3 regions of the Idiomarina abyssalis genome follow, and region 2 is predicted to be linked to each of the others. Evidence: predicted binding sites of a transcription regulator. Region 2 holds the regulator's gene; each other region holds the start of a gene.
What was found. Region 2 encodes sigma-54, which starts transcription at its own class of promoters, with help from an activator protein. Its sites were predicted from a motif close to GTTGGCACGNNNNTNGNNT; they were not measured.
Positions count from the first base shown of each region.

Region 1: flgA (flagellar basal body P-ring formation chaperone FlgA) is a predicted target of sigma-54. The motif match lies at 1,374-1,392, and genes of this name have one in related genera.
Region 3: K5X84_RS03355 (flagellar basal body rod protein FlgF) is a predicted target of sigma-54. The motif match lies at 2,254-2,272, and genes of this name have one in related genera.

Region 1 is NZ_CP081832.1:706,641-716,649, reverse strand. It holds gene K5X84_RS03330 (CheR family methyltransferase) at 1-323, opposite strand, end outside; gene K5X84_RS03325 (chemotaxis protein CheV) at 407-1,339, opposite strand; gene flgA (flagellar basal body P-ring formation chaperone FlgA) at 1,502-2,233, shown strand; gene flgM (flagellar biosynthesis anti-sigma factor FlgM) at 2,315-2,638, shown strand; gene flgN (flagellar export chaperone FlgN) at 2,677-3,039, shown strand; gene K5X84_RS03305 (LPP20 family lipoprotein) at 3,097-3,576, shown strand; gene K5X84_RS03300 (flagellar assembly protein FlgT) at 3,671-4,834, shown strand; tRNA gene K5X84_RS03295 (tRNA-Arg) at 4,875-4,948, shown strand; gene K5X84_RS12570 (EAL domain-containing protein) at 4,910-7,357, opposite strand; gene K5X84_RS03275 (sensor histidine kinase) at 7,375-9,036, opposite strand; gene K5X84_RS03270 (sensor histidine kinase) at 9,026-10,009, opposite strand, start outside.
Region 2 is NZ_CP081832.1:364,250-374,258, forward strand. It holds gene pmbA (metalloprotease PmbA) at 1-1,108, shown strand, start outside; gene mgtE (magnesium transporter) at 1,120-2,481, opposite strand; gene K5X84_RS01810 (HPr family phosphocarrier protein) at 2,484-2,759, opposite strand; gene rapZ (RNase adapter RapZ) at 2,752-3,603, opposite strand; gene ptsN (PTS IIA-like nitrogen regulatory protein PtsN) at 3,594-4,064, opposite strand; gene hpf (ribosome hibernation promoting factor) at 4,068-4,355, opposite strand; gene K5X84_RS01830 (RNA polymerase factor sigma-54) at 4,384-5,844, opposite strand; gene lptB (LPS export ABC transporter ATP-binding protein) at 5,866-6,591, opposite strand; gene lptA (lipopolysaccharide transport periplasmic protein LptA) at 6,593-7,135, opposite strand; gene lptC (LPS export ABC transporter periplasmic protein LptC) at 7,104-7,667, opposite strand; gene kdsC (3-deoxy-manno-octulosonate-8-phosphatase KdsC) at 7,664-8,218, opposite strand; gene K5X84_RS01855 (KpsF/GutQ family sugar-phosphate isomerase) at 8,218-9,195, opposite strand; gene K5X84_RS01860 (TetR/AcrR family transcriptional regulator) at 9,352-9,927, shown strand.
Region 3 is NZ_CP081832.1:717,982-727,990, forward strand. It holds gene flgC (flagellar basal body rod protein FlgC) at 1-140, shown strand, start outside; gene flgD (flagellar hook assembly protein FlgD) at 155-838, shown strand; gene flgE (flagellar hook protein FlgE) at 854-2,203, shown strand; gene K5X84_RS03355 (flagellar basal body rod protein FlgF) at 2,313-3,056, shown strand; gene flgG (flagellar basal-body rod protein FlgG) at 3,079-3,867, shown strand; gene flgH (flagellar basal body L-ring protein FlgH) at 3,891-4,565, shown strand; gene K5X84_RS03370 (flagellar basal body P-ring protein FlgI) at 4,576-5,676, shown strand; gene flgJ (flagellar assembly peptidoglycan hydrolase FlgJ) at 5,691-6,668, shown strand; gene flgK (flagellar hook-associated protein FlgK) at 6,759-8,768, shown strand; gene flgL (flagellar hook-associated protein FlgL) at 8,783-9,991, shown strand.

The DNA.
Region 1 (10,009 bases), 340 kb from region 2:
CATATTTTTAAAGGTCCGGAATGATTTTTATATTCGGGGAAGATTCGGTTACTCAGAATTTCGAACGGATAAGTGTCACGGAACCACAAAGTCTCGTTGGTGGTCATTGCGTCAATTACCGCAGCACGTAAGGCACGTTCACTAATTTTCATTGAACGTTTTACCAGTTCAGCTAAAGAGTCGACATTAAAACGCCCCATCAAAGGGCCTAAACGACTCTTCACCAGGTAGAGTTTGCTCTCACCCAGTACAATTCCGCACTGATGCTCCAGAAACTGACGAAATTCCTGATATTCCGATAAACTTAATTCGCGATTCAACACGTTATATAAACTACTTCCATTTCGGTTTTTGTTTCGTAGCCTGACGTTCACGCCAGGTCCGATATCTCACCTGACGTAAAACGTCAGTCTACAACCGTATTAAGCCATTTTTGAACAGCGGTCGCTAGTTCATCCGGATGAAATTTTGCAATAAAATCATCGGCTCCAACTTTCTTCACCATAGCCTGATTAAAGACGCCACTCAATGATGTATGCAAAATAACGTGAACATCACGCAAATTTGGATCAGCCTTAATTTCGGCGGTTAAGGTATACCCATCCATTACCGGCATCTCAACGTCAGAAACTAATACCGGAACATGAGGATGCACAAGCCCCCCAACCTCTTTGGACTTCTCTTTTAAATAGTCTAAAGCTTCTTTACCGTTCTTCTTAACCTCTAACGAAATTCCTAAAGACTGCAACGCTCGTTTAATCTGATTACGGGCAACTGAAGAGTCATCAGTAATTAAGATGGTTAAATCTTCTTTTGCCACGTTGATTGGCGCATTGGCAACATCGTCGCTGACGTCCATATTGGTTGGCATAATGTCAGCAAGGATTCGCTCAACATCGATAATCTCAACCAGCTCATCCTCAATTTGAGTAACGGCTGTTAAGTAAGCGCCCCTGCCTGTGCCTTTCGGCGGTGGCATGACATCTTCCCAGTTAATATTAATAATGCGGTCAACTCCACCCACCAGGAACCCCTGAATGGTTCGGTTGTACTCCGCAATAATTACAAAGCGATTTTCAATACCGGTTAACTCGGGCCCACCAGTCGCCATACTTAAGTCAATAATGGAAATAGCCTGCCCCCGAATGTGCGCAACACCTCGAATAAGAGGGTTTCGCCGAGGCATAGCGGTCAGTTTAGGACAAGGCAGAACTTCACGCACCTTAAATACGTTAATGCCAAACCGCTGCCTGCCATTAAGGTTAAACATTAAAAGCTCCAGCCGGTTTTGTCCGACCATTTGTGTGCGTTGATTCACTGAATCAAGAATACTGGCCATTATTCACTCCTGTTATATGGCAGGGGACCTCTACTTCGGCACGGTACTTGCTTACATCAACAACAACCATACTGAAACCATCGAACTGCCGAACTTTTGACGTTATACCGTTTTTTTCGGCACTCGACCAGAGAACCTTAACGAATAACATCAGGAATTTTTATGATAGTACGTAAATCGCTACTGATCAGTTCGCTTTTTATTTTTGCTGCAGTGTTTACCGGTATAGACTCGGCTAACGCGGATGAAACCAGTAAAAAGCAGAACCTGCGCTTTGACTACAAAGCTTTACAGGAGTTGGCTCACAATTACGTAGAGCAAAGAGTATCAGCCCCTGATAACGGACGCGTGGAAGTTGTTGCGAATAACCTTGACCCTCGCATGACGCCAAAAGTCTGCCCACAACAGCCGAAAGTCGATTTAGCCAATAACGCGACTTTAGACAGTTACACGACAATTGAAATCGAGTGCACTGCAGCCGCTCACTGGCGAACTTACGTGCCTGTCCGTATATATCATTATAAAAATGTCGTTACAGCTGCTTCTCCAATGTCGCCGGGGCAAATGATAAGCGAGAGTGACTTAGTTTATTCTGAAATTGACCTTAACCGTGTGCGCTCCAATGTATTCACCGACATAACAGCTTTAGTGGGCGCTCGCATTAAAAAGCGCATTAGCGCAGGGCAAGCAATAAGCGCCAGCGACACCTGTCTTGTATGTGAGGGCCAAAGCGTTACAATAGTAGCTCAGGATAAAACATTGCGAATTACTGCTGCCGGAAGGGCATTGGCTGATGGCCTTAAAGGTGAATCTGTGGTTGTTGAAAACGCACGGTCGAACAAATCGGTACAGGCTGTTGTCACAGGATTAAATGAAGTGACCGTCAATTTATAAAATTGTTAAAATATTTACTTAAGTTTTTTTGAGTACGGTCGATAAGTAACCGAGAGACTTTATCTAGCGAGGCTAAACACAATGCCAATTAATATTAACAATGCCGGGCTGAAAAATGCCAACATTGACAGCAAATCCAGTAATCGCCAAGTGCAGAACGATGCTCCGGGCAAGCCTGCATCGGTTTCGCAAAAAGGCGGAGAAGCCGTTTCTTTAACAAGTGAAGCGCAGCAACTGGGTGGTTTACAAGAAAAAGCCATGAACAGCAGCGGAATTGATCAAGCCAAAGTTGACAAGATCAAAGCGGATATTGAAAGCGGTTCATACAAAATAAATGTTGAGCAGTTAGCGAATAAACTGGCTCAATTTGAATCTGACTTGTTCAGTAACGGCAATAACGAATAATGACCGTGTTGGCGCCTGTCAATGAGCTCCTTCAGGAAATGGCGGACTCGCTAGATACCCTTGCGTTGTTACAGCAACGTGAGCTAAACGCCATAGTTGACCGCCAACACGCTGATGTAAATGCCATTACAGAAGCAAAAGAAAAAGCCCTGGCCAGAGTTAATCAACTCGACCAACAGCTTGCCGAACACCCCGATAAAGAACAGCTCAAAGATGATCCCAATTTGGCCGAAGCCGTTGCCGCAATAAAAAGCACCCTGAGTAACGTCCAGCACCAAAGCCAGGTCAACGAGCAGGTGGTACAGTCAACATTGAATAGTATCGACCAGTTGAAACAAACCATTTTACAGTCTGCACGAAAAGACAGCCTCACCTACGATAGTAAAGGCAAAATCCGCTAAAGATTTCTGCCATTCAGCCGTTACAACCATAAGTACTTTGTTCTATCAGAGGTCGTTATGGCTAAGCATCTACTTTCTTTCGCGTTACTCGCATCTGCACTGCTATTAAGCGGATGTAGTGCTTACAACAACTTAGCGTATGATCAAAAACACGTTGAGTGGGAAACTCAGACCCCGGATGAATTCCCGGTTCTGAATGCGGTTGGTTACGCTCCTATCGAAACTCAGCAAGGCGAAAACGCTCAGCTAAAAGATCTGAACGCTATGCGTGCCTCCAAACTTGCGGCCTATCGCGAGCTGGCCGAACAAGTGTATGGTCAACGTATTGCCGGTGGTAGTTCAGTTGAAGACTGGGCGTTAAACCAGGACAGCTTTCAGGCTTCCGTTGACGGTGTTATTCGTGGTGCCGAAGTGGTAAAAACCTACACGGTTGGCGATTATTACGCGACTGAACTACGTCTGGATTTTGAGAAAGTACATCGCCTGTATCAGAGTACAAACCGCCAGCAAAAAGTGAAGCGCGTTGTTTATTACTAGGTTCTGATTTCCTCTTTCAACATGGCAGGGTTTTTGCAGCTAATTCCAATAGCAAAGTAACGACTAAAAACTGACACTTGGGATGCATAACACCATGAACTGGAAAACCCTGCTGCTGATCACTTCTGTTTTCTTTATCGCTATGCCGAGCGAAGCACGTTGGGTAGAAGCCCAGGGTACCGCCCGCATTATAAACGGCGATACCGATGCAGCACGTCAAAAAGCTATAGAAAATGCGCTGCAACAAGCGCTTCTCACTTCTGGCGGAAATATCTCCAGTATTCAACAAGTGGTTGACGGCGTATTACGAAACACTGAAACCCAATGGAGCAGTCAGGGTAACGTGGACCAAGTCACTATTGTTCGCGAAGAAGTTCGTGATGACCGCGTTATTGTCCTGCTGCGAGCTGACATCTGGAACCGCGAAGGCGACTGCACTCGAAGCAGTTACAAAAACTCCGTTACTATCGTCCCGTTTGAATTGCGCGATCGCGCCCATGGAACCTGGGGACAAATCTGGGAAATTGGAGAAGTTGCCGCAGAGCGTTTAGCGCGTGAGCTTGGCGGTGTCGGCAGCCAACTACATATTTCTCATACCTTGCAGCGACACGCGGGGCTTGGGCAAGCACTGAATGGCCTTAACCTGGAAGAGCTGGGCCGCATGGCTCGTAGCCTCGGTTTAGCCAACGACAGTCAGTTTGTTGTCTTTGGTATGTTTGACGACTTAGCCATGATGGACACCAGCTCTAACTGGTTCTGGTCCAGCGATCCAAACCGCCACTACGCCTTAACGCTTTACCTGCTGGATGCGACAACCGGACAACTGGTTACCCGCGCACGAGTCGAAGACACTCAGCCCTGGACTTTTGATCGCAACATCGATGTTGATGTTGCCACAGCACAGTTTTGGAACGAGCCCTTCGGTGCCGCACTAGACAGCGGCTTGCGCGATTTAGCCTCTGGTGTGAAAGAGCAGGTAGTTTGCAAACCGGTACGAGCCAGAATTATTGCCGTCGATGAAAAAACGCTTCAGTTTAATTTGGGTGAAAAACACGGCGTAAGCCCGGGCGATAAGCTTAAAGTTGTTCAGCCCAGTCACTTTACCGATGATCAGGGCCGTTACCGTCAGAAATGGCAGGTGAGTGAATTTGAGGTGGAAGTTTCCCAAGTGCAGCAATCTACGGCTATTGCTAAGCTGACTAAAGGAAATATGTTACATAATATTCAGGTGAACGACTGGGTGGTGCCGGTTAACTGAGGGTGAAACCCGCGACAGCTTCTGGCATAATCGCGGGCACGTCCTCGTAGCTCAGCTGGATAGAGCATTCGCCTCCTAAGTGAAAGGTCGCAGGTTCGACTCCTGCCGGGGACGCAAACTGTTTCTTACCGTCTGCCGTAACACCTCGTCATCCCAGGGTTTATCTAAAAACCGATACACTTCACTTTCATTAATTGCCTGAGTTAAAGCATCCTCGTTTCTATAAGCAGTCAGTACAATACGGGCGGCGTCGGGGTACATATTTCGCACGTTCGACAGAAACTCTAAGCCTTGCATATTCCTCATCCGTTGGTCAGAAATCACAACATCCACCGGCTCATGCGCCAATATATTAAAAGCCTCTTCAGCATTAGACGCCGTAAAAATATGGTAGCCGTCTCTTCTCAGCAGGCGCTGAAGCGACTTCAGGACATTTTCTTCATCATCAACAATGAGAACAGCCTGACGCTCGTGCTCTTTGAGTTTCTCATTGATGTTACTACGGTAGTCTTGCAGAAAGCTCAGTACTTGCTCTTTGGCCATTGGCTTCGCGAGCAAAAAGCCTTGCATCGCATCACAGTGGCATCGACGTAAGTATTCTTGTTGCGCGCTGGTTTCAACCCCTTCGGCTAATACTTCCAGTCCCAGATGATGGGCCATAGAAATGATCCCTTCAATAATCGCCGAGTCATGGCTGTTTGAAACCATGTCATTGACAAAGCTACGATCAATTTTTAGCAGGTTCACGGGTAAGTTTTTTAGGTAACTTAAACTTGAGTAGCCTGTGCCGAAATCATCCAACGCCACTTTAACACCCAGCTCAGAAAGCTCATGGAGTTTACTAATGGCCAGCTCGGGGTTCCGCATAAAGACAGATTCCGTAATTTCCAGCACCAGCTGTGCCGGCTTAATTCCGGTTTCTGTAATGACCTCCCGCACCGTATCAACAAACTCAGACCGCAAAATATGAACCGTAGAGATATTCACAGACACCGTAGTAAGTGTACTTCTCTTGGCAGCCAGCAGAAGAAAGTCTTTACAGGCCTGCCGTAAAATCCAACCACTCAAAGGGACAATTTGACCCGTATTCTCTGCAACTTCGATAAAATCATCGGGTGAGACCATGCCCAGCTCCGGATGATTCCAGCGGATCAACGCTTCCACCCCCGTAACTTCGCCATTAGAAAGGTAAAACTGTGGTTGATAAAACAACTCAAATTCTTGCTTCTCGATACCAGCCTGCAAAGAGTTTCGTATCTTAAGGTTCTTAGAAACCTGGTTATCGAGCTTCTGATCAAACCATTGATAACTTCCATTTCCAAAACGCTTGGCTTCGTACATCGCGATATCCGCCTGCTGTACCAGCTTAAGCGGGTCTTCATTGTAGCTGTTGGTTATTGCAAGCCCCGCCGTTGCCGACAGGTGCAGCTCACTGTCATCAATCATAAACGGACTTTGCATCGCCTTAATTAAACGCTCGGCGACTACCACAGCGTCACTTGAGTGACTCAGCTCAGGCAAAACAGCAACAAACTCGTCGCCATCCATGCGGGCTAAAGTATCGCCGGGCCGAAGGCACTCGTTCAATCTCTCGGCAGCTGCCTGCAGCAGCTTGTCGCCAATTGTGTGACCCAAAGTATCATTAATTGGTTTAAACCCATCGAGACCAATAAAAACAACCGCCAACTCAACGTCGTTACGTCGGCACAAGGTTAGGCTTTGTTGCAGTCTATCAGCTAACAGAACTCGGTTAGGCAAGCCGGTTAAAGTGTCGTGGTTAGCAAAAAAGGCCACTTTCTGTTCAAGCTCAATACGGTTGGTTATATCCTCAAAATGCACTAACCGAACCGGCTGCCCCTGCCAGTATGTCTGAATGCTATAGTGTCGCACTCGTTTTTGCTTACCATCAGCTAAATTGAGAGTGGCTTCATGACTAAAGGCATAGTTGCTACTGTACTCTAAAGGCAACTTGCGTCCGCGGAGCTCTGCGTTGCTTTGCAAAAGAAGTTTCTCTGCCGCAGGGTTCGCATACATAATCACTCGGTTGTGATCGGCTAAAACAACCGGTTGCAAGCTGTCTTCCAGCAAGTATTCGAAAGTCAGCTGACTGTCTAATAAGTCTCGCTGGTAGTTACGCCGTTCCAATGTGTAATAAATGCTTTTCTTTAAAGCCAACGGCGTGACTTCGGATTTTTCCAGGTAATCTTCTGCACCTAACTGAATGGCTCTTTTACTCAGGTCATCCGTACCCTGCCCGGTCAGAAAAATAACCGGAGTCTCTACATGGTTCTCTCGCAAGCACTCAATAATTGCTTGTCCGTCATCTGCTCCAAGGTGAAAGTCACACAGAATGACATCGAAGTCTTCTTGCTGAACTTTTTCTATAGCTTCTTGCTTCGACTTCACCCAGCTAAGCTGGTATTCAGGCGCGCCTTTTAATAACAAATCACGAGTCAAAATGTAATCGTCTGCGTCATCTTCTATCAGCAGAATATTCAGTGCTTCCGTTACGGATAAATTCATAATCATTCCAGCAAAAGTTACTTCGGTAAAACGAGCTTAAAGGTCGTCCCCTGGCCAATATGGCTTGTTAAACTGACTTCTCCGTTATGTAGATCGATAATTTTCTTAACAATAGCTAACCCCATTCCCGTTCCGGGTACCTCACTACGAGAATGCAGCCTCTTGAACGGACGGAAAACCGATTGATGGTAAGTTGCTTCAATACCAATACCGTTATCTGAACACGCAATAGTGACTCTATCGGCACTTGTTGCTGTAGAATATAGCTCTATTTTTAACTTTCTATCTTTTCTGGCGTATTTTATTGCGTTGGTCAATAAATTATCGAACACCCGCGCAAGTAATTTAGCATCAGCGGTTAGCCTATGCCTAAGGTTTATTTCGACCTGAGCCCCCATAGCTGAAAGCTTTGCTTGATGCTCCTCCAACACCTGACTGGCAATATCATTCAAATCAACAGGTTCCAGTTTTAAAGAGTCCCGGCCTAGTTTTGCCAGCTCAAGTATTTCTGCAATGAGTTGCTGCATACGACGAGATGCTGAAACCATTCGCTCCAGATAATCCCTCTCTTGCTCTTTTAATTCCGACTGCTTTAACAGCTCACCAAAACTCACAATTTTTCTTAAAGGTTCCTGCAGGTCATGCGAGGCGACGGCCGCAAAATTTTGTAACTCGTCGTTGACCTGCTCCAGCTCACTGTAGGTTTTCTTAATTGAGGTAATATCTTGCGCTATACCGAAAACACCAACAACTTTACCGTCTTCATGCATTGGGATATTACTGACGCTTAAATTAAGCCGTTCACCTGAGCGTCTCTGTATAACTGTTTCATAATGCATTGGCTCACCCTTCAGTGCTTTATCGAAAAACAATGCAACACGAGGCAGCTCATTTGACGCAAGAACATTCTCATAATGCTGACCAACCACTTTATCTTTCTCTCTTTCCAGAAAATTTTCACCTGATTTGTTCAAGTCGGTAAAACGACCGGATAAATCTAATGAAAAAGCGGCATTGGGGTTATGATCAAACAGCGAGCGATAATGTTGCTCTGAACGATGGAGTTCTTCCAACGCTTTGTCTCGCTGAGAGGTCAGCTGATGGAAGTTCAAAATAACATCCCGGCAAATATACAGCATGGTCAAAATGAGAAAATGCCCTACCAAGATAACGCCGGGGACAGAGTCCTGCAAAACACTGGCACCATGCAAAGTCTGGTTTAGCGCATAAAACCACCAAATGCTCGCAAGGATATAAAGTAACAGCATTATCCATAACCAGTTTCCGTCTTTGCGCAAGTTGTTAGAAACCGTGAAAAAGGGCAGGAAAATGAGTCCAACTCCGGTTATAGCGGCTAAAAAACCGGGAAACACGTATAAATCTGTCTGAAAAGCAAAATACAGTTGCCAGCCACTTAACAGAAAACAGAACCCGGCTATTATCCAGCAAATAACCCGTTGACGATGAATAAAAAGACGAAGCCGCCGAAAGTAAGAAAACACAACACCAGCGACGCCGACGCCAGCAGCCAATAAAGCATCGGTTAATGACATACGAAAGCTAACGCTGACCAGACCCACGCTAATAACGAAGCAGCCAATACTCCCCCATAACCAGCACGCCAGAGTCAAAGAACGCCAGTAACTGCGGGCAACCATCGGTAACCAATTATATTCCATGCTCATCCTCGGAGTTATTTGCCGGGACGGGGAAAGCCAAATAAATTCGGGTTCCCTCTCCTAATTCGCTGGAGATCCTTAAGCTCCCACCAAGACTTTTCATAATGCTGTAACTAATTGACAAACCAAGGCCAGTACCCTCGCCCTCAGGCTTAGTGGTATAAAAAGGCTCAATTGCTTTTCTGGCGGTTTCTTCATTCATACCACAACCATTGTCTTCAATAATCACTTCGACTTGGCCACTGTGACATTTGGTCGTTATGCGGATAACGCCAAAACGCTCAATTGCATCTGCTGCATTTAACAGGACATTCATTAAAACCTGGTTGACCTTAGCCGGGTCACAGTAGACAAGCGGTAAATCCGGCAGATAGTTTCGGCTTATATCAACTTTACGCCGAAGCTCACCGCTCATTACCCGTAAGGTTGTATCAATCTGCTTATGAATGTCACACCAGTCCTGTAACCCCGAGCTTCGGGTGAACTGGGTAAGTGCTCGGGTAATCTGAGTAATTCGCTGTATGCCTTCATTGGTTTCATTGAGCAGTGACAGTAAATCTTTCTCCAAAAAAGCCAAATCAACGGACTCTTTCTGTGCAGCGCTAATATTCTGGTTTTTATGGATGAAATCTAATAGCTTCTGACTGTATTGGCTTAAAGTATTCAAGTTTGAACGTATATACCCCACCGGGTTATTGATTTCATGCGCAATACCTGCGGCTAATTGACCCAGTGCGGCCAGCTTTTCCGTTTGCAAAAGCTCTGAACTCACCGACTCCATTTTACTCAGCAACTCAGACTTGAGGGCACGTTGCTGAAGTAACTCTTGTTCCCGACGTTCAAGTTCCTGATTAATTTCTTGGGTCTGATCTCGTTCGCGGATCAGCTGGCGTTCCAATATTAAATGCCTGTCTGCCGGCATTAGAATAAGAGAAAAGCATTTTTTATCATCAACAACTGCATTTGCAACGAA
Region 2 (10,009 bases):
TGACCTGTCTGAGCAAGCAATTAGTGCGGCAGTTGATAAAGCCTGTGATATTGCTCGGTTCACTTCTCCGGATCCATACAATGGCTTGGCTCCGGCAGAATTAATGGCTACCGATGTGCCCGATCTGGACTTGTGCCACCCGGGTGATCAGAGCGCTGAGTATGCTATAAAGCAGGCATTGGCTTGCGAGAAACACGCGTTGAATCTGGACGAGCGTATTGTTAATTCAGACGGCGCGCATTACGGCAGCCATACCGGCTTTCGGGTTTACGGTAATAGTCATGGTTTTATCGGTGGCTATTTACAGTCCCGGCATAACCTCAGTTGCGTTTTAATCGCCAAAGAGGGCGACAAAATGCAGAGAGACATGAGTTATTCTGTTGCGCGTAAGATGCAGGAACTTAAATCTGCCGAAAGCGTTGCCGAAGAAGCCGCTGCAGAAACCTTGTCCCGCTTAGGTGCACGCAAAGTACCAACCGCTAAAGTGCCGGTCATTTTCCGGGCAGACATTGCCGGAAGTTTGTTCGGACACTTGGTGAGCGCAATCAGCGGTGGCAATTTGTATCGTAAATCCAGCTTCCTGCTTGATCAGCTCGGTAAACAGGTACTGCCCGAGTGGCTTAATATTCAGGAAAAACCACACATTATTGGTGGCCTGGCGAGCTCGCCATTCGATGCAGAAGGTCTGGCGACAAAAGAGCAGAATATTATGACCGACGGTGTTTTGCAGACTTACCTGTTAGCCAGTTACGCCGCGCGTAAATTGGGTATGCAGCCAACCGGGCACGCTGGAGGTATTCACAATTGGCGAGTTACACAGCAGGATAATTCTTTAGCACAATTGTGCAAGAAAATGGGTACTGGTTTGCTGGTAACTGAGCTAATGGGCCAGGGCGTGAATATGGTCAACGGTGACTACTCACGTGGCGCCGCCGGCTTCTGGGTTGAAAACGGAGAAATTCAATACCCGGTAGAAGAAGTCACTATTGCCGGTAACTTAAAAGACATGCTGGCGAACATTGTTGCCATAGGTAATGACACCGATGAGCGCCATGCGCTGCACACAGGCTCTGTATTGTTAGAGCAAATGAGTGTTGCCGGTAATTAAACTAAAAAGATTTAAGACAGTAATAAGGTTGCTGAGCCAAGGAAGGCAAAGATACCGACAACGTCAGTCACGGTAGTGAGGATAACCCCGCCCGCCAGAGCCGGGTCAATATTAAAGCGCTTAAGAACAAGTGGTATGGTCGCACCGGCCAACGCGGCAGCTACCAGGTTCATCATCATTGCAAAGGCGATAATCCCACCGACTAACCAGTCTTGCTTCCACAGCGCGACGACAGCCGCAATCAGCACCGACCAGATAATGCCGTTTAAGAAACCAATAGCCAACTCTTTACCGATAAGCCATCGGGAGTTACTGGTTCCTATATGGCCCAGAGCCATACCTCGTATCACCAGCGTCAGTGTCTGACTACCAGCGATACCACCCATACTGGGCACAATGGTGTTCAGAATAGCCAGTACCGCCATTTGCGCTAAAATATCTTCAAATAAGGAACTGACCATAGCGGCGAGTAACGCCGTAACTAAGTTCACCGCCAGCCAGACTGTCCGGCGTCGGGTACTTTTTAATACGGGGGCGAAGGTATCTTCGTCATCTTCCAGACCCGCCATACTCAACATAGAGTGCTGGGCTTCTTCGCGAATAATATCGACCACGTCATCGATGGTAATACGACCGACAAGCTGCTGGTCACTGTCGACAACCGGCGCGGATACCCAGTCATGGCGTTCGAATAGCTTCGCGACCTCGGTTTCTTCCATATCGACGGGTATGGTCGTAATGTCAGACGACATAATCTCATCAATACGGCGGCTCGGGTCAACGGTCAGTAGTTGAGTCAGAGATATCTCACCGGTGACTTTTTCATTGCGGTCGACAACATAGAGTTTGTCTGTCGCTTCGGGCAGTTCGCCTTTAAGACGCAAGTAACGCAGGACAACGTCTATGGTGACGTCTGAGCGCAGGGTAATAGTATCGGTGTTCATGATACCACCAGCGCTGTCTTCGGCGTATGAGAGCGCTGTTTCCGCACGTTCACGGTCGCTCTCGTCCATGGACTTCAATACTTCCTGATAGACTGGCTCAGGTAAGCCACGCAAAACGTAGGCCAGGTCATCGGTGTCCATGCCTTCGGTGGCAGCGGCAAGGTTCTCCGGTGCCATTTGGCGAATAATGTCTTTCTGAACTTCTTCGTTCAGTTCTTCAAGAATTTCACCGTGTTCTTCAACATCGACCAGTTTCCAGACAATGGAACGGCTTTTCGGTGGTGAAGACTCCAACAACAGTGCCACGTCACATGCCGGCATATTATGCAGCATACGGCGGGCAGCAACGAACATGCCATCGGACAGCGCGGAGTTAACCTCCTGGATGCGCTGCATGGCATATTCTTTGTCGGACAGTTCCGCAATCATGTTTATTCGTCTTCCTCGAAGCGATCTTCAAATAACGCACTAACAGCATCCAGCGCCGCTTGTGCATCTTTTCCTTCAGCACACACTTCAACAGATTTACCCTGTTGGCTGGCCAGTAGCATGAGACACATTACACTGGCGGCATTCACGCATTGTTCGCCTTGTCGCACCGTTATGGTTGAATCAAATTCTTGTGTCAATTGAGCCAACTTGGTTGCGGCGCGAGCATGCAGACCCAGTTTATTGCGAATAATCAGGTCTCTGCAAACTTTATCCATTTCGCTTTAACTCCCGGTGTCTGACCTGAACCTTTAGGTCTTTTTGTTCAAAGCGCTCGGCTAGCTGCTGAGAGATATAAACTGAACGGTGCTGACCACCAGTGCAGCCGGTGGCAATAGTCAGATAACTTCGGTTGCTGCGCTGAAAATGCGGTAACCAGGTGTCGAGAAAGTTTTCCAGCTGATAGATAAACTTAGTGACTAAAGGTTGTTGGCGGAAGAAGAGTTGTACATCGGTATCCAACCCCGTTAACAACTTTAGCTCAGGTTGCCAGTGTGGGTTCGGTAAAATTCGTGCGTCAAAAACAAAGTCGGCGTCTTTGGGTAAGCCGTATTTAAAGCCAAATGACTGAAAGACAATAATGAGTTTTTTATCTGCGCGACCAAGTACACGCTCAGTAACCTGTTCGCTCAGCTGGTGCAATGACAAGTCGCTACTGTCGAGGCGCCAGGTGGCACGTTCCATAATAGGCTCAAGCATCTTATGCTCGGTTTGCAGCGCTTCCAGTAAAGGCAGTTCTTTTTGCGAGAGCGGGTGTAGTCGCCGGGTTTCACCGAAACGTTTTAATAAGGTGTTGTCGTCTGCATCAATGAACAGAATTTCGGGCTCTACGCCTTTAGGCAAAAAGTTGAGTGAATCCAGCAGTTCTTCGGAGTGCTCGGGTAAGTTACGAACGTCAATGCTAATGGCAATTTTCTGGTATTGCTCGATAACAGCATGGACTAACGTGGGTAGCAGGCTAATGGGTAAATTATCAACGCAGTAAAAACCTAAATCCTCAAGGACCCGCAACGCGATGGTTTTACCTGAACCGGAACGACCACTAACAATGATCAGTTGCATGGCGACTGCTCACCTTCGCCAATAAATAATTGGTATAAGTCTTTGTCGGAGTCAGCCTGGCGTAATGCACGTGTGCAGTCTTTGTCATTCATACGGCGAGCGACAGAAGCTAAAGTCTGCAGATGGTTTTCGTGTTCGGATTCTGGTACCAGAAGCGCGAATATAATATCGACGGGTTGGTTGTCGATAGAGTCAAACTCAATCGGCTCATCTAGCGTGAGTAATACCGCAACCGGGTGGTTAGCATTGGGTAATCGGCCATGAGGAATTGCGATACCTAAGCCAATTCCCGTACTGCCCAAACGCTCACGGTTCAATAGGCTCTCAAAAATGTCATGGCGGGTAATGCCGGACAACTTAGGAGCTACGATTTGACTAATGGTTTCAAGCAGTCTTTTTTTACTTGCGCCCTCGACTGCACACTTGGTGCAGTCGGGGCTTAACAATTCACTCAGTTGCATGGATTAATGTTGTTTCATTTTTTCTTTGTGTTTAATCACCTGACGGTCCAGCTTATTGATTAAACCGTCGATGGCCGCGTACATATCGTCGTGTTTTGCGTCGGCAAAAATTTCACCGCCATTCACGTGCAGCGTAGCTTCCGCTTTTTGAATCGTTTTTTCAACATTTAGGATGACGTGAACATTAGTAATGTGGTCAAAATGTCGTTCCAGCTTGGCAAATTTTGTGTCTACGTAGTCACGTAAAGCTTCGGTAATATCGATGTGGTGACCGGTCAAATTAATTTGCATAACGTCTTCCTTCTTGCAGTTAACAAAGTTACAAAAGACTTTTGCGTTGGCTCGATGATGGAATGTTTAACGATTCCCGATACTTCGCAATTGTCCTCCTTGCTACTTGGATACCTTGTTCAGCTATCAGTTCAGCAATTTTGCTGTCACTTAACGGTTTACTGCGGTTTTCTGCAGCGACCATCTTCTTAATTAAAGCACGTATTGCAGTGCTTGAACACTCACCACCGCCTTCAGTACTGACATGACTTGAGAAAAAGTATTTTAACTCAAACACGCCCCGCGGACAGTGTAAGTATTTCTGTGTTGTCACCCGCGAAATGGTGCTTTCGTGCATATCCACCGCTTCGGCGACATCGTTTAAAACCATAGGCTTCATGGCTTCTTCGCCATGCTCAAAAAAGCCCTGTTGGCGTTGCACTATGCAGTTGGCAACTTTTAGCAACGTGTCATTGCGACTTTCCAGGCTTTTTATAAACCAACGCGCTTCCTGCGTGTGGTTTTTTATGTACTGGCTGTCGGCTACTGACTTAGCTGCTTTACTCAAGGCCGCGTATTCTTCATTGACCTTTAATTTAGGTACGCTGTCGGGGTTCAATTCGACCATCCAACGCCCATTTTTTTTTGTCACAGCAACATCCGGAATGACATATTCAACGGGTTGTTGTGCAACTTGCTCACCCGGGTGGGGATGCAACTGCTGAATCAAGCGCATGGTTTGACGCAAGTCGTCTTCCGAGAGCTTTAACTTACGCTGAATGGTGCGAAAATCCCGGCTGCCCAGTAAATCCATATGTTCAGTCACTAAACATAGAGCAGTTTCTTTGTACTCAGTGTCGTCGCTTAGTTGCCGCAATTGGATGGCAAGGCATTCGCTGACGCTGCGTGCTCCCACACCTATTGGGTCGAAGTGCTGAATGCGTTTAAGCACCATACAAACTTCTTCTGCTTCCACCTCCGGAAGGCGCACCGCTTCAATAATCTCATCAACATCGACCATTAGATAGCCGTTGTCGTCTATGGCTTCGATAATGGCTTCAGCTATGGCGGTGTCTTCCTCAGAAAAGTGAGAAAGCTGCATTTGCCAAAGTAAGTGATCTTGCAACGACTCACTGGTCGAGCCCTGGTAAACTTCAAAGTCACCTTCAAAAGACTTACCAGAGGACGCGGCCCCATTAACCGGTGTCTGGCTGGAGTAGGTGTCATCCCAACTGCTGTCTACCGGTAACTCGTCCGGCATTTCCTGAGTTTTTATAACGTCTGAGGTTTCTCGCTGACTGTCATCCCGCTCTTCGATATTTCGGGTTTCGGAATTGTCAGCTTCGTTGCTGGCATCGCCTTCAACTTCTAATAGAGGATTACTGTCCAGTGCATCCTGAATTTCAGCCTGAAGATCGAGCGAGGAAAGCTGCAGCAGGCGAATGGCCTGTTGAAGTTGTGGCGTCATGGTCAGATGCTGACCAATTTTTAGCTGCAGACTTTGCTTCATAATGACTGTCCCGGTTTCACGTTATAAGGTGAACTGCTCACCGAGGTAAACGTCTTTAACCTGTTGATTCGATAATATACTTTCTGCATCCCCGCTGGCAATAAGTTCGCCATGACTAACGATATAGGCGTGTTCACAAACCGATAGGGTTTCACGAACATTATGGTCGGTAATCAATACGCCAATACCGCGTTGCTTTAAATGCTCAATGATTTTTTTGATATCAATGACGGATATGGGGTCGACACCGGCGAAAGGCTCATCTAAAAGAATAAAAGTGGGTTCTGCTGCCAGGGCCCGGGCTATTTCAACCCGTCGGCGCTCACCGCCTGACAGACTCATTCCCTGGCTGTTGGCAATGTGCCCAATATTAAACTCTTCGAGTAAGGCATCGAGCTGTTCTTCTCTGTCGTTGTCTGATAACGCTTTGCGGGTTTCTAAAATGGCCATCAGGTTGTCACGTACGGTGAGCTTTCTGAAAATAGAAGCTTCCTGTGGCAGGTAACCAATACCTCTGCGCGCCCGCTCATGCATTGGCAGTAAAGTGAGGTCGTTATCATCCAGTAAAATCTGGCCTTTATCGCTGTTAACCAGTCCGACAATCATATAAAAGGTGGTTGTTTTACCGGCTCCATTAGGCCCTAATAATCCAATAACCTGTCCCTGGCTCACCTCCAGGCTAACGTCTTTAACAACCTGGCGACTTTTATAGCTTTTGGCTAAGTGTTTAACTCGTAAGGTTGCCATATTAAGGGTTCTCGTTATTTTTCTCGTTGGAGTCAGTTTTTGCCTTTGGCGTAAAAATGGTGATGACGCGACTGTCTTCTTCACCGGAACTGGTCGCGGTTATGGTTTGTTTGTCTAAATCATAGGTGATGAGATCACCACTGGAACTGCTGCTACCCTGAGAAATACGGGCTTTTCCGCTAAGCTCCAGGCGCTGTTCCGATTGAAAATAGGTAATTTTGTTGGCCTCTGCGTTTATCTTATTGCCATCATCCAGAGTCTGGCTGTAAGTAGCAGGAGTGCCTTCTGCAACAAAAGTATCGGCTTGTTCTGCATTCTCGCTGGCCGAGGCTTCAAGTCTGTCTGCTCTGATTAATAACGATCCCTGACGAATAATGACATTGTCCGTTAAAACTAGCCGGTTGTTTTTAATGTCCAGCTCTTCCTGGCTCGACTCTACCTCCATAGGCTGACTAAAGTCGGACTTACCCTGAGCCATAACTGCACAAGGCACCAAGGCAATAAGAGTAAAACTACTCAGCAGGCTGGAAAATCGTTTTAACATGTCTTTTTAGCTCCATTCGTTCAGCTTTCAGGTCAGCACTCATTCCGTTACCACGAATTAATAGCCGGGGTCCGTGAATGCTCACCGGGTGTTCGGTGCTCATTGATTGATTTTTCAAATCAACAATCAGGTATTCGGTTAACACTTGTTTAATTCGAGTATCAGGCTCTAACGCAAGGATTTCAACATCGCGCTCTAAAATAAGAGTTTGATCATCGTAGAAAGTCCCTTGTGCAGAGCTAACCTCCCAAATTTCGTCACCTTGTTCTGAGAAGACAGTGTACGTAGGCTGCTCGAGTTCGGTTAAGCCTATTTGATTATAATGCGACATCTTCTCTGACTTGATTTTATGTGCGAGTAAGCCGTCACTCTCAAAAATGCGGGTTTCCAGACCAAAAGCAGTGAAATCCGGTCGCATCATGCGGGTTGCGGTGGCATTATTGTCGTCTGCATCATCACCAAAAGGGCGCCAGACAAGCAAAAGCCCGGCACCGAATAGCAGAATAAGAATGACAGTAACTCGTCGGCTCACACACTGGCTCCTGTTGCCAGGTGCAGTTGGCCCTGACTGAGCATGATGAGATCGCAGACTTCGCGTACCGCTCCGTATCCACCGTGACAACGGGTAATATAATCGGCTTGCTGCTGCACCGATGCGTGAGCATCCTGTACTGCAATACCCAGACCGGCTGCCTTAATCAGAGCTAAGTCGGGGGTGTCATCTCCCACATAGGCGACTTGGTCGGTGCTCAAATTCAATTTCTTCAGCAGCTCATTAAAAGCAGCTGTTTTGTCGTTCTGGCCCTGATAAATGTGACCAACATCTAAATGTTCCATGCGATGTTCGACAATGCGTGAAGTTCTGCCGGTTATGACCGCGGTCTCAACGCCGGACTTTTTTAACGCTTTCATGCCAAATCCATCACGGGTGTGAAATGCCTTGAGTTCCTCACCGTCGTTGCCTAAATAGATTCGACCGTCAGAAAAAACGCCGTCCACATCCAGTACCAGTAACTTAATTTCGGAAAAACGGCTAAACAGGCTTTTATCAATATCACCGTACCAAGTATTAACACACTCCATTAGAGTACTCCCGCCTGTAGTAAGTCATGCATATTCATCGCTCCACACGGATGACCATCATCATTCGTGATGATAAGCCCGTTAATTTTGCGGTCCTGCATCAGTTTTAATGCTTCTGCGGCCAGCATATCTGCATTAGCGGTCGTACAGGAGCGGGTCATAACATCAGCTATTGGTGTTTTGTGGACATCCACCCGGTTATCCAGAATGCGGCGCAAATCACCATCGGTGAAGATACCGGCCAGGCGATTATTTTCATCCACTACAGCGGTCATGCCCAGGCCTTTGCGCGACATTTCTAACAAGGCATCACTGATAATGGCGTCAGCCGGAATCATCGGAACTCTGTCGCCTGTGTGCATGACATCGTGCAGGCGAAGCAACAATCGTTTGCCTAAAGAGCCACCAGGGTGAGACAAGGCAAAATCATCGGCGGTGAAGCCGCGGGCGTTCAGCAGAGCGACGGCAAATGCATCACCCATAACCAAAGTTGCTGTGGTAGAGGCTGTTGGCGCCAAGCCCAGTGGGCACGCCTCTTGCTCAACAGCAATACAAACATGGGTGTCGGCAAGTCTTGCCAGAGTGGAGTCCGGTTTGCCTGTCATTGATATTAAAGGAACACCAAGGCGTTTTATGACCGGAATAATGTTCAGTACTTCGGCTGTTTCGCCGCTGTTTGATATGGCAATAACCACGTCCTGGGCTGCCACCATGCCGAGGTCACCGTGACTGGCTTCGCCCGGATGAACAAAAAAAGCAGGCGTGCCGGTAGAGGCAAGTGTTGCGGCTATTTTCCCGCCAATATGGCCGGACTTTCCCATGCCGGTAACGATAACCCGACCTTTGCAGTTAAACAGCGTTTGGCAGGCAGCATCAAAGTTATCATCTAAATATTGATATAAACCTTCAATCGCTTTCTTTTCGATATCCAGTACCTGTTCGCCCAGCAGCCGAAAATTCTGGGTTACTTGCTTCATTGTCATGCCTCTGGCGTTGTGCTTTTGCCTTGTATAATACGTCATTCAATACAACTCTGCCTACCGTACTCAGGTAAATCTTGTATTTTATTGTAAAAATAATTACTATACCAACCAGACGGTTAATAAAGTGACTACAGGTAAAGTGAAGACGTTATGGTAGAGAAAAAAGGAGCAGGACGACCCAGTAACAGGGAAGTCATTCTGGATGCGGCAGACCAGCTGGTCGCGGCAGAAGGGGCTGCACACCTGACGTTTGATGCTTTAAGCCAAGTGACAGGAATAAGTAAAGGCGGGTTGCTCTACCATTTCAACAGTAAAGACTGTTTATTACAGGCTATGCTCAAACGACGAGTTGAAAGGTATGAAGCTTTACGTGAGTCCTATCATCAACAATTTAGCGATGACCCAAAAGGGGAGTTAAAAAGTATCTTACTAGCAGCTCTTGATACTGACGCCGAATGTTCACGTCTGGGTAGTGGCATGCTGGCCGCCGCTGCAACCAACCCTGAGCTGCTGGGGCCGTTAAAAGAGCATGTTGCTGTTACTTTGCAGCGACTTGAACGTATCGCCGGCAAAAAAGTCGGTAAGACCCTGTTTTATGCTGTTCATGGTGCTCGTTTGTTTGAACAGCTAAACTTATGCGAAGCCTGCGTACATGAACGTGAGGACTTTGCACAATATTTACTGAAACTTGTCGATGAATTGACAGAAATTGAATCGATTCGCTGATAAGATTTGCAACACTTTATCGGTATCAGGTTATGCCGAATGCCGCTAAAATAATGGCATGGAAACCCTAACAGGAAATTGT
Region 3 (10,009 bases), 350 kb from region 2:
ACATCTATCGGCCTAACGTTAACACTATGGAAGAGATGGCAAATATGATTTCGGCTTCGCGTTCCTACCAGACAAATGTGCAGGTAGCGGACACTGCCAAAACAATGACACAGCGTTTATTGCGTCTGGGTCAAGGGTAAGCAGGAGATAACAAATGGAAGGCGTAAGCAATAATTCCTACATCGATGGCATGAAGTGGAAGAAGGATGAAGGTGCCGAGTATGCTGATCCGGATGAACAGCAAAAACTCGAGCAGGAAGACTTCTTCAAGCTGTTAACCGAGCAGTTGAATATGCAAGACCCATCTAAGCCGGTTGAGAATGATCAAATGATTGCTCAGATGACCAGCTTTACTATGGCGGAAGGTATCAGTGGCTTGTCGGATCGCTTTGACCAGTTTGCAAATGATATGACTTCAAATCAGGCGCTACAGGCTTCAACTATGGTTGGTCGCAAAGTTCTGGTGCCGACAGACCAGGCCAACCTTGAGTCAGGCGCTGGAGTTACGGGAATGATAGCAACACCGCAGTCAGCCCAGAATGTGAAAATTAATATTAAGGACTCAACCGGAGCCTTGGTTAAAACCATTAATTTGGGAGATATGCCTCAAGGCACGAAAGAGTTTGAGTGGGACGGAACAATGTCTGACGGCTCGGAAGCCCCGGCTGGAAATTATTCCTTCTCGGTAAATGCCAGTGTCGGTGGCCAGACTGAAGAATTACCCATACAGATGCACGCTCGCGTGCAAAGTGTCAGCACCGGCGGTGATCGCGGTGTGGTTTTGAATCTTAAAGGATTAGGTGGCATCAAGCTTTCTGATGTGACTGAAATTAGCTAACAGGTGAGGTGACTTATGTCATTTAATATTGCACTCAGCGGAATCAACGCATCGCAGAAAGATCTGGATACGACCGCGAATAATATTTCAAACGTGAAAACAACGGGCTTTAAACAGTCCCGAGCAGAGTTTGCGGACGTTTATGCGACGAGCATTTTTAACGCAGGTAACACAAAAGTGGGTGACGGTGTTTTAACCTCGTCGGTGGCGCAGCAGTTTAGCCAGGGAACACTGGACTTCACTGAAAACTCGTTGGATATGGCTATTTCAGGTAACGGCTTTTTTGCGACTACCGATGGCCTTGGCTCACGTGATATGACTTATACCCGTTCAGGTGCTTTTAAGTTAAACGATGACAAGTTCATCGTTGATAACCAAGGTAACTATCTACAGGGCTACCAAGTTGACCGTAACAGTGGTACCGCATCATCGGTGGCTTTGGCTACGACTCAACCTATTCGTATTCCGGATGTAGCTGGTGCACCACAAAATACCGATAATGTCTTTACTGCTTTTAACGTTGATGCGCGTCGCTCACCGATAGATGGCGCTGCTAACCCATTTGATCCTGATACACCAAGTACGTATCACAGCTCTACTTCTGCAACTATCTATGATTCATTAGGTGAGTCACATACATTATCGACTTACTATGTGAAACGGGATAATAACCAATGGGACGTTTACGCCACTTTTGATGGTGATGAAATCGACTTAGCTCCGACGGGAACAGCGGTAGCATCCCCTGATACCTCAATTAATGGCAACTCAGGGTTACGCCTAACCTTTTTAGGAAACGGTGAGCCGGATGTTCCAGCCGGACAAACGACGTTTGATCCCGGTTCAATTGACTTGTCAGGTAATAACGCCGCGGGCGACCCGTATTTAAACAACGGTGCAGATGCCCAAACGGTCCAGTTTAACTTCCAGGATCTTTCGGGTACTACCAGTCCTACTCAGTTTGCTTCAGATTTTGAGGTGACTAACCTTGATCAGGATGGCAGCACAGTTGGACGCTTAACGAACGTGGATATTGATAAGTCAGGTTTAATTGCGGCAACTTACTCTAATGGTGATGTTCAGTACCTGGGTCAGGTTTCCATTGTTCGCTTTGCTAATGAACAAGGCCTGACGCAAATTGGTGGTACCAAGTGGCGTGAGAGCATTGACTCGGGCGAGCCGCTTTCTGGTGAAGCGAATACCGGTACTTTTGGTGGTATTGAAGCTTCTGCGCTTGAAAACTCAAACGTTAACCTGACCAAAGAGTTGGTTGACTTAATTACAGCGCAACGTAACTTCCAGGCAAACTCACGTTCGCTTGAAGTTAATAACACCATTAATCAGACCATTCTTCAGATTCGTTAATCGCTTTTATCTGTCGATTAAAAAGACGCCTTCGGGCGTCTTTTTTTGTTTCTGGCATGAAATCTGCATTATCAAACGCATATGACAAAATTTTGGCTGGAGGTCAGCTATGGACAAGATGCTATGGGTAGCGATGAGCGGCGCAAAGGAGAATATGAACTCCGTTGCCGTACGCGCCAATAACTTAGCTAACGCCAATACCACGGCATTTAAAGCCGACTTACAACAGGCAAGGGCAATGCAGGCCTTTGGTGAAGGTTTGCCGACTCGTGTGTTTTCTATGACAGAAAGCCCGGGGCAAAACTTTGCCAGTGGGGCAATACAGGCGACCGGACGTAACATGGATGTTGCGATTAAAGACCAGGGCTGGATTGCGGTCGACGACGGTAATGGCAATGAGCGTTACACCCGAAATGGCAGTCTGGAAGTTGGCACCGATGGCATGTTGAAAAACTCCAATGGTCAGACGGTATTGGGTGACAATGGCCCTATTTTTGTGCCGATGCCGATTGATAATTTGGTTATAGGCTCGAACGGGAATGTGTCGATTCGTCCAATGGGCGCGCCGGCGGATGCTATGGAGGTGGTTGACCGGATTAAGTTGGTGAACCCACCGAACGGTAATATAGAAAAAGGTAATGATGGTCTGTTTAAGCTAAAAGACGGGCAACAGGCTTTTGCGGATGCCAACGTGAAACTGGAAATTGGCGCTCTGGAAGGGAGCAATGTCAATAGTGTCGAAGAAATGACACATATGATCGCATTGCAGCGCCAGTACGAAATGAACGTCAAATTAATGAAGACGGCCGATGAGAACGCACAGCGCTCAGAATCGCTGATGAGAATGAGCTAATCGTAGCCCGAGGAGAAACACTATGAACCCAGCATTATGGATAAGTAAAACCGGACTGGATGCGCAGCAACGCGATATTTCAGTCATTTCCAACAACCTGGCGAACTCCAGCACGATTGGCTTTAAGAAAAGCCGGGCGGTGTTCGAAGATTTGCTGTACCAAAACATTAATCAGCCAGGCGGTCAGTCCGCACAGGACACTGAGCTACCTAATGGTTTGATGCTTGGTGCCGGTACCAAAGTAGTTGCAACGCAAAAAGCACATACCCAGGGTAATGTTCAGACAACGGACAACTCACTGGATGTGATGATTGACGGTAAAGGCTTCTTTCAGGTGTTGATGCCGGATGGAAACATTTCCTATACCCGTAATGGTCAGTTTTCACTGAACGAAGAAGGTGAAATGGTAACGTCAGGTAACGGTTATACCATAGAGCCGGCTATCCAGATTCCTGAAGACGCGATGTCGGTAAGTATTTCGCAAGAAGGTGAAGTAACGGTTACTCAACCCGGCAACCCGGACAATGTTGTTGTCGGGCAGCTTAACCTGGTTAACTTTATTAACCCGGCGGGCTTACAACCTATGGGTCAGAATTTATATAAAGAGACAGCCGTAAGTGGTGCGCCTTTAGAAGCCGTTCCCGGTGTTGACGGAATGGGGAATACCATTCAGGGCGCGCTGGAAACCTCAAATGTGAATGTAACTGAAGAGCTGGTGAATCTGATTGAAAGTCAACGGGGTTACGAGATGAATTCAAAAGTGATTTCTTCTGTAGACCAGATGTTGAGCTATGTGAATCAGCAGCTTTAATTGAATAAATAGCGGGTGAGTCTATGCGTTTTTTACTTTTTACTTTAACAGCGTTGGTCATGGCGGGGTGTGCGCAAACGCCACATAAACCGATGCCAAATGACCCATATTACGCACCCGTATTACCGGAAGAGCGTGCCCAGCCCGTTGTACCAACAGGCTCTCTATTTCAGGACGCTTACGCAGACAACCTGTATTCCGATATTAAAGCGCGGCGGTTAGGCGACATTATTACTGTGACGCTACAGGAACAGACAACGGCCAGCAAAACGGCAACCACTGAAACCTCAAAAGAGAGTTCGGCAGAACTCGGCGCACCAACGATGTTTGGGCGTGATATTACCGTTGGCGGTAACCCTTTATCGGCAGGCGTAAATGGCACCAGAAACTTCAGCGGTGACGGAAGCTCTGATCAGAGTAATCAGCTTAACGGTGAGATTACCGTTACGGTTATAAAAGTACTGCCAAACGGTAATTTAATTGTTCGGGGTGAAAAGTGGATGCGAATTAATACCGGCGACGAGTACATTCGTTTAACCGGTATGATCCGGCCTCAGGATATTACTGCAGCTAACCAGATCCCATCCACTCGCGTGGCGAACGCGCGCATAGAGTACTCGGGTACAGGCAGTCTGGCGCAAGTTCAGGAGCAGGGTTGGTTAACTCGGTTCTTCAACAGCCCAGTATGGCCATTCTAAGGAGTAAGGCATGAGAACGGTTAAATTCATTGCACTTTTGGTCAGCCTGATGTCAATGCTGGTTGCTCCGGTACAGGCTTCACGCATCAAAGATATTGCGTCGGTTCAGGGCATTCGTGACAACCAACTTATTGGTTATGGTCTGGTAGTCGGTTTACCGGGAACGGGTGAACAGACGCCGTTTACCGATCAGACATTCCGCACCATGCTGGGTAATTTCGGCATTAATATTCCAGCTAATGAACGACCCAAAATTGATAATGTGGCGGCCGTTGCTGTGCATGCCAACTTACCGGCTTTTGCTAAACCAGGTCAAAAGATTGATGTGACGGTTTCTTCTGTAGGTAGCGCAGACAGTTTGACCGGCGGTACTTTGTTACAAACCTTTTTGAAAGGTGCCAATGGTGAAGTTTATGCGGTTGCGCAGGGCAGCCTAATTGTGGGCGGCTTAGGCGCCGAAGGTAATGATGGTTCCCGTATTGTTATTAACACGCCGACGGTCGGTCGAATTCCGAATGGTGGCGTCGTTGAGCGTGAGGTTCTGTCCGGTTTTGGCTCTTCCGATTACTTTACCTTTAACCTGCACCAGTCAGACTTTACGACAGCCAAGCGTATGGCAGAAACCATCAACGGTTTAGTTGGTGAAGGCACAGCACAGGCGGTAGACGCGACTTCCGTGCGGGTGAGGGCACCTCGAGATATGAATCAGCGGGTTAGCTACATGTCGACACTGGAAAACCTGGAAGTGCAACAAGCCTCGGCGGCCGCGAAAATTATTGTGAACTCGCGTACAGGGACTATTGTGGTTGGTCAGAACGTTGAACTGCGCCCTGCAGCCGTTGCACACGGCAACATGCAGGTGACCATTGCCGAGAACGTGAATGTGGATCAGCCAAACCCCTTTGGTCAGGGAGAGACTGTTGTTACACCCCAGTCGATAATTGACGTCAATCAGGATGATGCCCGTATGTTTGTTTTCGAGCCTGGAACCACGCTGAATGATTTGGTTCGCGCAGTGAATCAAATTGGGGCAGCTCCCAGCGACATGATTGCTGTCCTGGAAGCATTGAAACAAGCCGGTGCGTTATCTGGCGAGCTCATTGTAATCTAGCGGCGGTTTAAACTATGACGGTTTCAGACTCTCATCTAAAGCAAGCGCAGCACGCCATGGACACCCACAGCCTGGACGGGCTGCGGAAGCGTGCGTTCAAGCCCGATGACAAAGAAGCCTTGATGGAAGCCGCGCAGCAGTTTGAAGCCATATTCCTGAATATGGTGATGGGCAGTATGCGTAAAGCCAACGCCGTGTTTGAAAAAGACAACTTGTTGGATAACCGTTACACCAATATGTACCGCGATATGTATGACCAGCAGCTGACTTCAGAACTGTCCAGCCAGGGAACCCTGGGCTTGGCTGAGTTGATGGTAAAGCAGTTAGGTGGTGACGACAGTTATGTTCCGGCATCAATGAACCGCAACGGCGCGAACCTTGACGACCCGCGCATGAAGAACCGCGCCGACATGAGCAATGCCTCGCAGAAAGTCAGTGACCAGGGCGGCATTGATGCGGGTCTGTATTACGGGAATCAGCGAGTGAATACCGCCAAACTGAGCGATGGCGATGCGACTTTTAATTCCCCGCAAAGCTTTATTGCTGCGCTAAAACCTCATGCCGAGAGAATCGCCAAAGAAGCCGGTTTAAATCCGGATGTTCTGATGGCGCAGGCGGCACTGGAAACCGGCTGGGGCAAGCGTTTGGTACCAGGGCGTCACGGCGGTTCCAGTAACAACCTGTTCAACATTAAAGCGGATACGCGCTGGGAAGGCGATAAGTCTCATGTCAGCACCCTGGAGTTTGACGGTGAAGTCGCCCGCAAAGAGCGCGCAGCGTTTCGTTCATACGCCAATGTGGAACAGAGCTTGCAGGACTACGTAAACTTTATAAAAGAACATCCGCGTTACCAGCAGGCACTAAAAGTCGCTGATAATCCGAAGCAGTATACGCAAGCACTGCAGGACGCCGGTTACGCGACCGATCCGCAATACGCACAAAAGATTCAGTCGGTATTAAATAACCCGGCTTTTATTGATAAAGAAATTTAGGAATGCGGCAGGCGGCAAAAAATTGCCGTGTTGGCTAAATAATATTCGCTCGGTGCCGATAACGGTCATAGAGTAACTGGAGAATCATCGATGAGTTTTGACTTATTACAACTCGGTAAAAACGGGATACTGGCACACCAGCGTAGCCTGCAGACGACCGGTCAAAACATTAACAATGCAAATACGCCAAGCTACGTGCGAGAGCGTACAGAATACCTTGAGTCTTCTTACGGCGGGCTTGAGCGTGTTCGTGTGCAGAGAATGATTGATGAGTTCGCCAACCGACAACTACGTACCGACATTTCCAAAGTTAGCTATTATGAAGCTAACCTTCAGCAGGCAGAACAGCTCGATACTTTGCTAGGTGACAGTACAACTAACGTGTCATCCAGTATTGAAAATTTCTTCAATACGCTGCAAGACGCTAATAATGATCCAGGCTCAGTAACGGCTCGTCAGCTTATTTTGGCCGACGCCGATGCAATGGTGACTAAGTTCAATGACTTTTCCGGTTATCTGAATGACCAAAAAGATATCATTAATGACCGACTCAAGTTGTCTACGGATCGCATTAATTCTATCGCTGAGAATATTGGTAGCCTGAACGAACGGATTTTTGCTTCACAGGGCGGCAGTAATGCAAATGGTGATACCAACGCGCTGATGAACCAGCGGGACGAAGAGTTGCGTAAGCTGGCCGAGCTGGTTCAGTTCAGTGTCATCGAACGTGACAATGGCGGTTTAAGTGTGCACCTGAAAAATGGGCAACCTTTAGTCCTGGAAGATGGGCGATTTAATTCAGTAGCGGTTAAGAATAATCCTAACACTGAGCGTCTGGAGTTTATGCTTCAGAAAGAACATGGTGGTGGCAGTAAAAGCGAATTCTTAGTGCCGGTTGATGAAGTTGGTGGTCAGGTAGGCGGTTACCTCGAGTACCGAGATGAAACCTTAATGCCAACTCAAAGACGTTTAGGCCAGTTGGCTGTGCGTATTGCTGATAGCCTTAATACTCAGAACCAAAAAGGTATGGATCTTGATAATCAATTGGGACGTAAGCTCTTTGACTTGTCTTTGACTGAAGCCTCCGGTCTGGCATACGACGAAAATACCGGCAATGCTGAAGTAACTGCGCTGGTGTTAGAAGGCAACAGTGAATCCTTTCCTTCTGAAAACCTGCAGGTGACAATGACCAGCGCAACAGATTACGAAGTTGTGGCTGTGGACGCTCAGGGCAAACCTCTGGACGGTGCTGATGTTGTTACCGGTACTTTAACCGCCGGTAGTGCTGACATTGTTGAGTATGGTATTTCTTTAAATGTTGCGAATACAGCAAACGCCGGAGATAAATTTTTAGTAAAACCAGCAGAGAGTGCGGCTTCTGAAATCAGTTTAGCGGTTCGCCGGCCCGAGGATATTGCGCTTGCGAGCCCTGTTCGTGTGAAAGACGGCATGGATAACCAAGGCGCTGCCAGTATTGAACTGAGTGCTATTAACACCCCCGACGACTACTACGATACAGCCAATAATACATTGCTGGACAGTGCTCCGGCGCGCATAGAAATAACGGGCAAGACAGGTAACTCGTATGACCTGGAAGTTTTTGCTAAAGATGGCACCAGTTTAGGTACGGTTACAGGAACAACCGATCTAGACGGAGTTCTAGCGCAAGCAGGCTTAGCTGACCCTGATTACGATGTAGATATAAACGGAGAACCTGCTGTAGGTGATTCTTATGAAATGGAATACAACCTCAACGGCTTTGATGACAATAGTAATGGCCAGGAACTGTCTGATCTGCAACGCCAACAACTTGTACGCCGTGACGGTGCGGAAGACTTTGAACCGACTATGACCTTTAATGAAAGTTATGGTCGTTTGGTGTCGGATGTTGGTAGTAAGGTGAGCCAGAATCGCGTATTGCGTGAATCAGCTGAAGCAATTAAGGGCCAAACCGAAGCTTTGTATGAGTCACAGTCAGGTGTGAACCTGGAAGAAGAAGCGGCTAATTTGATTCAGTATCAGCAGGCTTATACTGCATCGGCCCGCATTATTACAACGTCGCAGACCATTTTCGATACGCTGCTGCGTTCGTTAGGTTAAAGAGGTGAGATAAGATGAGATTAAGTACCAGTTTATTTTATCAGCGAGCCCAGGACAGCCTGACAACGTCTCAGTCTCGACTGGACAAAGTGCAACTGCAGTTGACGAAACAAACCCGTATTCTGAGCCCGGCGGATGACCCGATCGGTAATTCACAGGTGTTGGCTCTGGATGAAAAGCTCGCGCAAAATGCGCAGTTTGACCGTAACTCAGTAACGCTGGAGAATAATCTGCGCCGTGAAGAGAGCGTACTGTCTAATATGGTTGACTATGTTCAGCGCGCTCGTACCTTAGCTGTTCAGGCAGGGAACGGCAGTTTGTCAGCTGAAAACCGGGAGGCTGTTGCGCTTGAACTGCGAAATATTGAACAGGCCTTGTTTGACTTCACTAATGCTCAGGACGAAGCCGGTGAATACATTTTTGCTGGCTATCAAAACCGTATTCAACCAATGGAATACGATAACGCATCCGAGTCTTACTCTTACCGCAGCGATGATGGGCAACGAAAAATTCAGTTATCACCCAGCCTGTATCTTCCGGCAGGTGACCCGGGCAGTAAAGTGTTCAACGGGTTATCCAAGCGTGTCGATATAGACTTCACTGCAGGAGATAACTTGGTTAAGAGTTTAAAAGCTGCTGATAGAGAAGCGCTTGCCAATTATTGGGATGCCGGGGATCCTGACACTCAATCTGCAAGCATTCAGTTTGGTGCCGGAACATACGATGTTCTTGATGGTGGCGGCAACGTAGTACAGGCGGCTGTACCTTATAATCCAGGCGATACCATTACCTACAATGGTGTTGAAATTGAAACAACCAATGATGTTGCTAACGGTGACGTTATTGATTTTGACATTGGTGAACCGGTGTCTAGAAACTTGGTGACTCAGGTAGCTGATTTGGCAAATGCGCTGGAAAACTCCGGTCCTGAAGATAAAGGTTTTTTCCGTGAGGAAATTGCCTCTTCTTTAGATTCTTTCGATGATGCAATTTCAAGTCTTACGGATACTCAGGCAAAAGTCGGCGCTCGTTTAAATGTTCTGGAGAGCTCCAAGCTAAGTAATGCAGATATTGAGATTATTAATAAGAAAGCACGCTCAGATATTGCAGACGTTGATTATTCGACAGCAGTGACTGACCTCATTAAAAACGAAACAATTTACTCAGCCGCCCAACAGGTATTTTCCCGGGTGAGTCGTTTAAGTTTGTTTGACTATATCTAATACACCCCTGTGGCCTGA